Regions from separate parts of the Sinorhizobium sp. genome, predicted to be linked through region 1. Evidence: riboswitches for the same ligand, from Rfam matches in the RefSeq annotation. Region 1 holds a riboswitch; the other holds the start of a gene.
What was found. A riboswitch is a leader RNA that binds a small molecule or an ion and turns the genes downstream of it on or off. The one in region 1 is predicted to bind cobalamin.
Positions count from the first base shown of each region.

Region 2: linked by a shared signal. The riboswitch ahead of AC5J09_RS11185 (ABC transporter substrate-binding protein) and the one ahead of AC5J09_RS16470 (aromatic ring-hydroxylating oxygenase subunit alpha) in region 1 are both predicted to bind cobalamin.

Region 1 is NZ_JCACWC010000003.1:929,070-934,443, reverse strand. It holds gene AC5J09_RS16480 (glycoside hydrolase family 25 protein) at 1-716, shown strand, start outside; gene AC5J09_RS16475 (FAD-binding oxidoreductase) at 718-1,818, opposite strand; gene AC5J09_RS16470 (aromatic ring-hydroxylating oxygenase subunit alpha) at 1,815-3,059, opposite strand; cobalamin riboswitch at 3,173-3,375, opposite strand; gene AC5J09_RS16465 (DUF6656 family protein) at 3,696-4,292, shown strand; gene AC5J09_RS16460 (L-threonylcarbamoyladenylate synthase) at 4,358-5,332, shown strand.
Region 2 is NZ_JCACWC010000002.1:1,421,516-1,426,889, reverse strand. It holds gene AC5J09_RS11195 (ABC transporter ATP-binding protein) at 1-153, opposite strand, end outside; gene AC5J09_RS11190 (FecCD family ABC transporter permease) at 150-1,193, opposite strand; gene AC5J09_RS11185 (ABC transporter substrate-binding protein) at 1,190-2,257, opposite strand; cobalamin riboswitch at 2,427-2,656, opposite strand; gene AC5J09_RS11180 (DUF1850 domain-containing protein) at 2,819-3,193, opposite strand; gene AC5J09_RS11175 (TRAP transporter permease) at 3,190-5,304, opposite strand.

The DNA of each region.
Region 1 (5,374 bases):
CGCATGGCCTGCTCTGGGGCGCCTATCATCTGGCAAGGCCCGGCAACCCCGTCGATCAGGCGAACCACTTCATCGACTATGCCGATCCGCGCGACGACGAGCTGATGGTGCTCGATATCGAAGGGATCGATCCGGAAAAATACATGTCGCTCGAAGACGCAGCAATCTTCGCCGGCCATGTGAAGGCCCGGACGGGGCGCTATCCCGTCCTCTATACCAACCACGCAACAGCGAAACACATTGCCGCCAACCGCTTCAAGCATCGGCTTCTAGCGCGTCTTCCGCTCTGGTATGCGCGCTATAAGCCCGATATCCGCAAAGTCTTTCCGATGGGCAACTGGGACCGCTACGCGCTCTGGCAATTCTCGTCGGCGCATAATTGCGGAAAGAAGCGTTGCCCCTATCGGGTGCCCGGCACCCTCGACGATATAGACGTGAATGTCGCAGCGATGAGTGCATCGGCACTGAAGAGAATCTGGCCCCATGGCGCGCTTCTTCCGGAGAAGCCGCCGGTGCTCACCGTTATCGCCTCGGCCACCGTCGGCACGATCCCGGCGTTGAATGCAAGTGCAACGGCCGCTCTTTCGCGGCCGCTCGTGATAAGCCGCGCCGAGGCGGAGAGCGGATCAGGGGCGGGAGCCGACGAGACGGTTACCGGCTCCATCGCCGTCAGGGCCGCCGAGGCACGCCTGCCCTACCAATCCGAGCGGCGGTAACTCAGGCCTCGATCTGGACGTCGCTTGTCGGCCGCGAACAGCAGGCGAGGATGTAGCCCTCCTCGATCTCATCGTCGAGAATGCCGCCATTGTGGTTCATCTCGACATCGCCGGCGATCTTCATCACCCGGCACGTTCCGCAGATGCCGCCCTCGCAGGCGGCCCCGATCCTGACGCCGTTGGCCCGGGCCGTCTGCAGAATCGTCTGGCCGGGAACGGCGGTCGCCTCCTTGCCGCTCATGGTAAAGGTCACCCGCGCCGCACCGGCCCCGGCATCGGCCGCCGGCCCCGCCCGAATTGCAAGCTCCTCGGCCGCCGGCGCCGCGGCGGGCTGGAAGCTCTCCTGGTGATAGCCGGCCATGTCGAAGCCCGCCGATTCCAGCATCGTCCTAACATTGCCCATGAACGGCTCGGGCCCGCAGCAGAAAACGGTTCTTTCCATGAAATCCGGTGCGAGCATCGGCAGCTTCGCCGCGTCGATGCGCCCGCGCAGACCATGCCAGCCATGCCGTGCCTCATGCCCCTCCACGAGGAAGCCGAGATTGAGCCGCGGCATTTGACGCGCGAGAACTTCGAGCTCCGTTCTGAAGAGGAGATCGTCCGGGCGGCGGGCGCAGGAAATGAAGGTGACATCCGTTTCCGGTGCGCAGTCGGCCATCCAGCGCGTCATCGACATCATCGGCGTGACGCCCGACCCCGCCGAAATGAAGAGATACTTTTCACCGGGATGACGGACGAAGCTGAAATCGCCGAGCGGCCCGAACGCCTTGAGCATCATGCCCGGTTTCAGATTGTCGAACATCCAGCGGGTGCCGATGCTTCCCGGCTGCGCCTTGACCGTGACCGCGACCGAAAGCGGGCGCGAGGGCGAGGATGACAGCGTATAGGTGCGCATCACCGGCTCGGCCGAGACGGGCAGTTCGAGCGTCACGAACTGCCCGGGCAGGTAGCGGAACCAGGCCGGCTTGTCGGAGCGGAAGGTGAAAGTCATCACGTCGGCGGCTTCGGCTACGGCCGACGTGCACTCCAGCATGTGCTGACGGTCTCTCCAGGGATCGAGCTCGTCGAAATGGTGAAAGGAGCGAGGCATTTCCATGGTCATGCCACCCGCGAGAGCTGCGTGGCCCCGCCCTGAAGGCGGTCCAGCATGAAGTTCGAATACCACTCGACGAACTGCATGACGCCGCCCTCGTGTTCGGCCGAATATGGACCCGGCTCATAGGCCGGCGAGCGGATCCCGAACGCGTTTTCCTCGACTATCTGCCGGTCCTGGTCGTTGGTCTCCGTCCAGACGTGCGTCAGCTCGTCTATCGTATAGTCGACGCCCTCCACCGCATCCTTGTTGACCAGCCATTTGGTCGTAACCTGTGTCAGTTCCGGCCCGAGCGGCAGAACGCGGAAGGTGATCGCATGATCGCCCAGAATGTGGTTCCAGGTCGTCGGATAATGGAAGAGGAGCAGCGTGCCGATGCCATCGGCGTCAAGCCCGGCGGAGAGCTGCCTGCGTACGGCCTTCTGTCCGGACATCGTATAGCTCTCGGCGCCGTTGATCAGCGGCATTCTCGTCATGCGGAACTGGCCGGTGGGCGCGATCCTGAAAGCGCTCGGAAGGCCCGCCGCCTCGCATTTCTGCCAATGGGCGCCGATTTCCGGGTCGTTCATCGCCCCCTGGACACCGGTGACGGTCGGCGCTTCGGGATAGGTACGGCAGAGTTCCGGATGATTGGCGGCGCAGTGGTAGCACTCGCGATTGTTCTCCCAGACCAGCTTCCAATTGCCCTTCTCGACGATCGTGCTCTCGAAGGCGACCTTCGTTTCCCCGAGGCGGTGCGGCGCGAGATAGGCCGCGACCGTCTCGCGGAACGGCCGGAAGTCCATCGGTTGTTCGGCAAGGCTGATGAAGATGTAACCGCCGACGGTTTCGCAGTGGATCGGCTTAAGACTGTGTTCGGCCGGGTCGAAGCCCTCGGGCATCTGCCGCGCGAAGAGCAGGCGGCCGTCGAGCTCGTAGGTCCACTGGTGGTAGGGACAGACGAGTTTGGCGGATGAGCCTTTGTGCTGCGTGCAGACGCGCGAGCCGCGATGGCGGCACGAATTGTGCAGTGCCCGCACCGCGCCCTGTCTGTCTCGAACGATAACGACCGGGTAATCGCCGACCTGCACCGTGAAATAGTTCCCCGGCCGCGGGACTTCACAATCATGGCCGATGAACAGCCAATCCTTGTACCAGATCTGCTCCAGGTCCTGGCGATAATAATCAGGATCGACGTAGAAGGCGCGGTCGAGGCTGTAGCCATCGCGACGGGTCTTCAGCTTGCGCAGCATTTCGGTCTGAATTTCCATGCCCTTATCCTCGTTTTCCGCCGTTTCGGAGAGGCAGGACTGGAACCCGCGCCGGCCGCATGGACCCGCAACGCAATTGGCTCCGATCCGGCTGCCCGCCGCAACCAGCTACGGTCTGTTTCTGCTTCAAGGCTGGTTTCCGGGCTCTGGAGCTGTCCGCAAGGGACCTGCCCGGCGCCTTCCCGGACGCTGTGTCCAGTGGCCTTCTGCCGTGGCTGTTCGCTCCACCACCGTTGCGGGGGCAGCGCCGGGATTTGACCGGCTTCCCAATTCTCCGCCTTCCCTTCGAGGCAGCACCTTGAGTGTCCTCATCTAAGCCTCAGGGCCGGTCCGGCAACTGCCAATAGACGACATCCGCTTCCAGAAAGACGACAGCCATTCGCGGCGCAATCGGCACGATTGGCAGACGGATATTATCCATAACAAACAAGGAAGTAGGTGAATCTCCGCGCAGCCGGCGGAATTTTCGGCAGCGCCGTTCATGGCGCGAAGGCGACTGGCCATTTTACGACACGGCCCACCGACACAAGGTCTGATTGATGCTCGCACGGCCGCAAACGAACCAATTCGTTAACTGTGATGATTTACGTTCGCTACCATCAACCAGCTTTCGGACAGGACGGCGCGACGACGCCCATGGCAAAACTCCGATATTACGACGCTGCCGACAAGGCGCCGGCCGCACCGGCGAAAGCCAAGGCTCACACCGAGTTCCTGCGGACCGGCCGGATCGATAGACGCCGGTGGATGGCGAACGAGCGTCAGTATCTCAGTTATGCCGAGGTTGCGCAGCAGACGGCGCGGAAGCTGACGACGGCGGGCGAGACGACCCACAGCCGAATCAACGGGTTTCATGCCTCGATCCAGTTCCCGAAGATGGTCTTCCATCGCACGCTCGCCAACAGTCCGCATCTCGGCTACTGCCACGTGACCGCCGCGAAAACCTGCCTCGCCAAGGGACATGAGATCACCTGGTCCTTTTATCTCGCGAACTTCTTCTGCGACCTCGGGAACGAGACCCATTTCTTCGACCGGATCCAGCCGGGCTATTCGCGCATGTATTTCGCCGTCGCGATCGAGCCCGATGCCGGCGAAGAGCGGATCGTCGTCAACCGCAACGTGCGCGGCAACGGCCTGATTTTCCGGACGCAGGATCCGAAGGTGGCGCTGAAGAACGTGCTGATGCTCGGCGCACGCGACGAAGCCTTGCGGCGGATCATTCGCAGCCTTTGACCAAGAAAATCGTTCTGTTTTTGCAATCGCTCCGTTAAGGAAGCGACGGAAAGGATCAGAACGCCATGGCCGAAATCATCGACACGCGCATCGAACCGGAGCGGGCAATCGAGACGGCTTGCGCAGTGCTTTCGGACGGGGAACCCGTGGCGATCCCCACGGAGACCGTATACGGCCTTGCCGCCGATGCCACGACCCCCGATGCGATCAGCCGCATTTACGAGATGAAGGGGCGTCCGCGGTTCAATCCGCTGATCTGTCACGTCTCCGATCTGGCGATGGCGGAGGCACATGTGACCTTCGATCCGGTTTCGAGACGTCTGGCCGAGGCTTTTTGGCCTGGCCCCCTCACGCTGATCCTGCCGCAGCGGCGGGAAAGCACCGTGCACACGCTCGCATCCGCCGGTCTCGATACGCTCGGAATTCGGATGCCCGACGGCTTCTCGCGTCGGGTGATCGCCCGGTTCGGACGGCCGTTGGCGGCGCCGAGCGCCAACACCTCGGGCAAGATCAGTCCCACCAGTGCGGCCCATGTGCAGGCGGATCTCGGCTCCAGGCTGAAGCTCATCCTCGACGCAGGCCCGGCCGCGATCGGCCTGGAATCGACCATCGTCAAGGTCGAGAACGGAAGGCTGCGGCTGCTGAGGCCCGGCGGGCTCGACGCGGCAGAGATCGAAGCTTTGACCGGTCTCGCCATCGAGCGCCCGGAGACCGCCGGCGCTGTCATCGAGGCGCCCGGCATGCTCGCCTCGCATTACGCTCCCGGTGCCGCTGTGCGGCTCGATGCCGATGAGGTCCGGAAAGGAGAGGCCCTCATCCGCTTCGGCGGAAAGGCACTTCCCGGTGAAGGCGATGCCGCGATCGTCTTGGATCTCAGTCCGGGCGGCAGCCTGCGGGAAGCCGCGGCCAATCTTTTCGATTATATGAAAAAGGCGGATGCCAGCGGCGCCGCGACCATCGCTTTCGGCCCGATCCCGAGCGTGGGGCTCGGCGAAGCGATCATCGACCGGCTGCAGCGCGCGGCCGCGCCGCGGGGCTGATGGCCACCGGCACGCTTGAAGCAACCACGTGATCCGAGGCAG
Region 2 (5,374 bases), on a different contig from region 1:
GATGCCCGATATGAGCGACATCAGGCTCGTCTTGCCGGAACCGTTCGGGCCGATGATGCCGAGGAACTCTCCCGTCTCGACCGTGAGGGAGACCTCCTTCAGGATGTCCACCCCGCCGGCCGACCATGAAACCCCGCGCGCCGAAAGCGTCATGCGCGGTCCCTCCTTTGTCCGAGTATCAACGCGAAGGCCGGAGCGCCGACGAGCGCCGTGATCACGCCGATCGGCAGGACCTGGCCGGGAATGAGAACGCGCGACAGTATGTCCGCGAGGATCATGAACACGGCGCCGATGAGCGCCGCTGCCGGCAGCAGGACACCGTGGCGGACGCCGACGAGCATGCGGGCCGCATGGGGGATGACGAGGCCGACGAAACCGATCGACCCGACGATGGATACCATCACCGCAGTCATCATCGCCGAGACGCCGACAAGCGCGAAATAGGTTCGCCTGACCGAGATGCCGAGCGAGGCAGCCGATTCCGACCCGAAGGTAAACGCGTCGAGGGGACGGGCATGCCAGAGACAGACGACGAGACCGAGAAGCGTCGCCGGCACGGCGAGCCAGGCATCCGGCCAGCGCACGCCCGAAAGATTGCCGAGCAGCCAGAACATGATGCCACGCGCCTGCTCGGCCGTGGCCGCCTTGGTGACGATGAAGGAGGTCAGTGCGTTGAAGAGCTGTGACCCCGCCACACCCGCCAGGATGATCGCCGCGGTGCCGCGGCCGGCCTTCACCGCCAGCAGGCTCACCAGGACGAAAGCGACCAGCGCGCCGATGAAGGCGCCGAGCGGCAGCGTCAGCATCCCGGCACCCACACCGAGGATGGCGACGCTGACCGCCCCCGTCGAGGCTCCGGCGGAGATGCCGAGAATATAGGGATCGGCGAGCGGATTGCGCAGCAGCGATTGCAGCACGGCGCCGGAGAGCGCAAGCGCCGCCCCGCAGGAAGCGGCCACGACCGCCCGGCTCAGTCGGTAGCTCCAGATGATGCCCTCGTCGATCGGGGCCAGCGGATAGCCGGCGTTCCACAGCCGATTCGCGACTGTCTGCGCAACCGTCCTGAACGGGATCGCCGTTTCGCCGATCGCAGCGCCCATCCAGAGTGCCGCGAACAGGATCACGAGCGCGGCGATGGCCGCGCCGACGCGTCCCGTCCCCGTTCGCCCGGCCAGGGTCAGCACGCGGCTCACTTGCCGAACCCACCCTTGGAAGCCGGCCCAGCCTTGGGCGCAAGTCCGGCCTCGGCGATGGCATCCGCCAGCGCTTCGATTCCTTCGATCGTGCGGATCGTCGGGTTCATCGCCTGCGCATCCATGTCGAACACATAGCCTTTGGCGACTGCCGGCATGAGGCTCGCCACGGGATCGGTCTTCAGGAATTCGAGTTTGGCGTCGAGGCTGTCGAGCGGGTAGCGTCGACGCTCCATGGAACCGGCAACGATCATGGTCGGCTCGGCCTTGGCGATGGTTTCCCAGCCGACCGTCGGCCATTCGTCTTCTGTGTCGATGATGTTTTCGATGCCGAGCGCCGCCATGATGTAGCCGGGTGCGCCGTTCCTGCCGGCGACATAGGGGTCGGCATCGGCAGCGCTGGAGAACCAGAAGACCGCCGAGAGTTTGCCCCCGGCCGAGGCGACCTTGGCGCGCGCCGCCTCTTCTCGGCTTTTCAGCTCGGCCACGACCTTCTCGCCCTTGTCCTGAACATCGTAAATCTGCGCCAGCTCGCGAATTTCCCGATAGACGAGATCCATGGTGAAGACCTGCCGGCGCACGCCGTCGCTCGCCGCCGAATTCTCCTTGCCGGTGCAATCCGAAGGCGATGTGTAGACCGGAATGCCGAGCTCCTCGAACTGCTCCGGCCGCGCAACCACGCCTTCCGGGCCGACCTGCCACTGAAATTGCACCGCCACCATGTCCGGTTTCTTGGCAAGCACGCTTTCGAAGCTCGGATCGTTGTCTGCCAGGCGCTCGACCTTGGCGTTGACCTCCTCGTAACCTTCAAGGACGGGGCCGACCCAGAGGGCGGTGCCGGCGACCTTGTCCGCAAGGCCGAGCAGATAGAGGATCTCGGTGCTGCTCTGGCCGATCGAGACGGTGCGCGTCGGCGTCTTGTCGAAGGTGATCTGCCGTCCGCAGTTCTCGAGTGTCAACGGATAGATCGTCTCGGCAGCGAAGGCGGGACGGTCAAGAGCCGCTGCGCCTGCGGAAAAGGTGATGAGACCCGCAATGAGCGGTCGTTTCCAAAAGCTGTTCATGAATAGTCCCCGAATGTGAGGCCGCTATACGGCCGTGATCGTCAGTCTGCCGATCGGGTTCGATCGGACGTGTGACGGCTGGATCTCGGGGAAACTGACGAAAGCGTGCGCCGCAAGGCGCGAAAGATGGTCATGGCTTGCTCCTGTTCCGGGCATCCCCGCCCGTGACGTTGGATCTGATTTGACGGCAGGTCTCCTGGCTCGCGGACAGAAATCGCTCATCTGCCTTCCCGCGCAACGCGCAGTGGCTGGCGCCTGGGCGCCACGAGGATGAACGACGATCCGCTTACAGTTGCGGGGGCAGCCACGGTTTTGGTCCCTTTTGGGTCGTCCGCACCGTGTTCCCTATTAATCCCCTCCACCTCACGGGTAGGGGAACCGTCAGGCTCAGTTAATTTAGAATGCAGCCTCCGGTCAAGGTGAAACGCGACGCCGCTGCATAGGGGTTCAATATGTTATGTTATTACGCTCGTCAACAAAAAGTTATGTAATAACATTTCATAAGCGCGCCGGACTTTTCCGATGAGCCTTCAACCGGTGCCGCCAGATCGGCATCGGCCATTATGGCTTTGGGCCATCGCATGGCCGCAGGACGATTGGTTCCCGGCTTTGCGCCGCGAGTTCGCGGCAGCCGCCGGCGTCGCAAAGCGTCCAGCCGGAGACGGTCGCTCCGGAGGCGGCCAGGACCAGCTCGGGAAGCGGCGGCAGGTCGGGCGTCCAGACCCACCAGCGGCCCTGGCGACGGGCATTGTCTCCCGGCTCCATTCCCGCACCCGAACCCTGCACGCGCGCCTCCTCGAGAACGAGACCCTCGGCCGTGACGGCCCAACGCTCCTGCCATTCGGTCTTCTCGACCGAATGGGTCCAGCCGAGGGTGAAGACACCCGCAGCAACGGCGACAGCCTTGCCGCCGATGATGCAGGCAAGCGCGCTCATGCCGGTTTCGCCGTCTGCCGGCCAGCCTGGCGGGCGCGCCGCCAGATCACGAAGGCGAAGAGCGCGGAGAGTGCAAAGCCGACTTCATCGGTGATCGGCAGCGCCGCCAGCAACGTGAAGGCGGCCGCGGCCGCGAGCACCCGCTCGAAAACCCCGAGCCGGACTGCGGCGAAGCCCACCACGGCGGCACCCCAGAGCGCGATCGCCAGACCGGTCTTGACGACGATATAGGCGACGGCAGCCGGATAGCCCACCGATGCGGCCATCGCGCCGCCATCCTGCAGCATCAGCGCCGGCGAATAAACGGCCATGAACGGGATGACGAAACCGGCCGCCGCCACCTTGATCGCCTGGATCGAGATCTTCAGCCCGCTTTCCCGCGCGATCGGTGCTGCCGCGAAGCAGGCAAGCGCCACCGGTGGCGTCAGATCGGCAAGAATCCCGAAATAGAAGACGAACATGTGGCTGACGATAAGCGGTACCCCGAGTTCCAGAAGCGCGGGCCCGGCGATCGACGAGGTGATGATGTAGTTCGGGATCGTCGGTATGCCCATGCCGAGCACGAGGCAGGTGACCATGGTCAGAAGCAGCGACAGAAACAGGCTTTTGCCTCCGACTGAGACGATGAACTGGCCGAAGGTATTGGCCGCTCCGGTCAGCGTCATCGTACCGATGATCACGCCGACGAGCGCGCAGGCGATCGCCACCGGAAGGGCCGTCTTGGCCCCTTCGGCAAGGGCGTCGCGACATATCACCAGGGTCTCCCGGCCGCCTTTCAGCAAGGCGTTGGCGGCAATCAGCAGCGCCAGCGCTGCGACGATCACGCCGATGCCGAACTGGAAGAAGGCGGCCGCCACGAGGCCGAGGCCGACCCAGAAGATGATGCGTATGACACCGGCGGGAAGGCCGAGCGCGAGCGAACTGCCCAGGATCAGAAGGCCGGTGAAGGCCAGGCCGACCGTACCGGCAAAAAGCGGCGTATAGCCGGAGAACAGCAGCCAGACGAGCGCGGCGAGCGGCAGGATCAGATGCCATTGTTCGAGGATTGCCGCCTTGGCCGAAGGCAGCTGGTCCTTGGGCAGGCCGAGCAGCCCGTACTTGCCGGCTTCGAGATGGACCATCCAGAAGGCGGAAGCGAAATAGAGGATCGCCGGTATGACCGCCGCCTTGACGATCTCGTAATATTCGACGCCGAGCGTCTCGGCCATGATGAAGGCGACCGCGCCCATGACAGGCGGCATGATCTGCCCGCCCATCGAGGCCGTTGCCTCGACGCCGCCTGCAAAGGCCGCTCGATAGCCGAACTTTTTCATCAGCGGGATGGTGAACTGCCCGGTCGTGACCACATTCGCGACGCCGGAACCCGAAATGGTGCCCATCAGGCCCGAAGAAATGATCGCGACCTTCGCGGGTCCGCCGCGCCTGTCGCCGACGAAACTCAACGAGACATCGTTGAAGAGCCGGATCATGCCGGCTTTTTCGAGGAAGGCGCCAAACAGGATGAAAAGGAAAATATAGGTCGAGGAGACGAAGGTCGGGATGCCGTAGATGCCTTCCGTGCCATAGGCCATATGGTCGATCACCTGCGAAAAGTCGTAGCCGCGGTGATCGAACGGCGGCGGCAGATACTCACCCAAAAGGCAATAGGCCAGGAACACGCCGGAAATGATCGGCAGAGCCGGCCCCATCAGCGCCCAGGCTGCGGCAAAGACGACGGCGAGCGCGACGACCCCGAAGACGATGTCGCGCGGCAGTGGATCGCCGGCACGCACCAAGAGTTCCGCATATTCGTAACACTGGTAAAAGGCGACCGCCGCGCCAAGGAAAGCAAGACTCCAGGCGATGATTTTTGCAACCGTGCCGTGGCCTGCGAGCGTCGCCAACAGGGGAAAGACGAGAACCGTGACAAAGCCGACATGCACCACGCGCACGATCTGGCTCGCGAAATCGACGAGATGCGCCGCGGTGGCGATCTGGAACACTGAAAAGGCAAGCGCGATGGCAAACAGGATCCGTCCGTCCCATGTCGCCGGAAACGCCCGGGTCAACGCGTCGTGCCGGTGCAGTTCGGCCGACGCAGTTGCGCTTTGTTCATTGGTATTGTGGATCATGATTCCTCCCCTGAATTCCTGAAGCCCGTCGCATTCAACCGAATTCCGCGACGCGCTTCAGGGTGTCTGC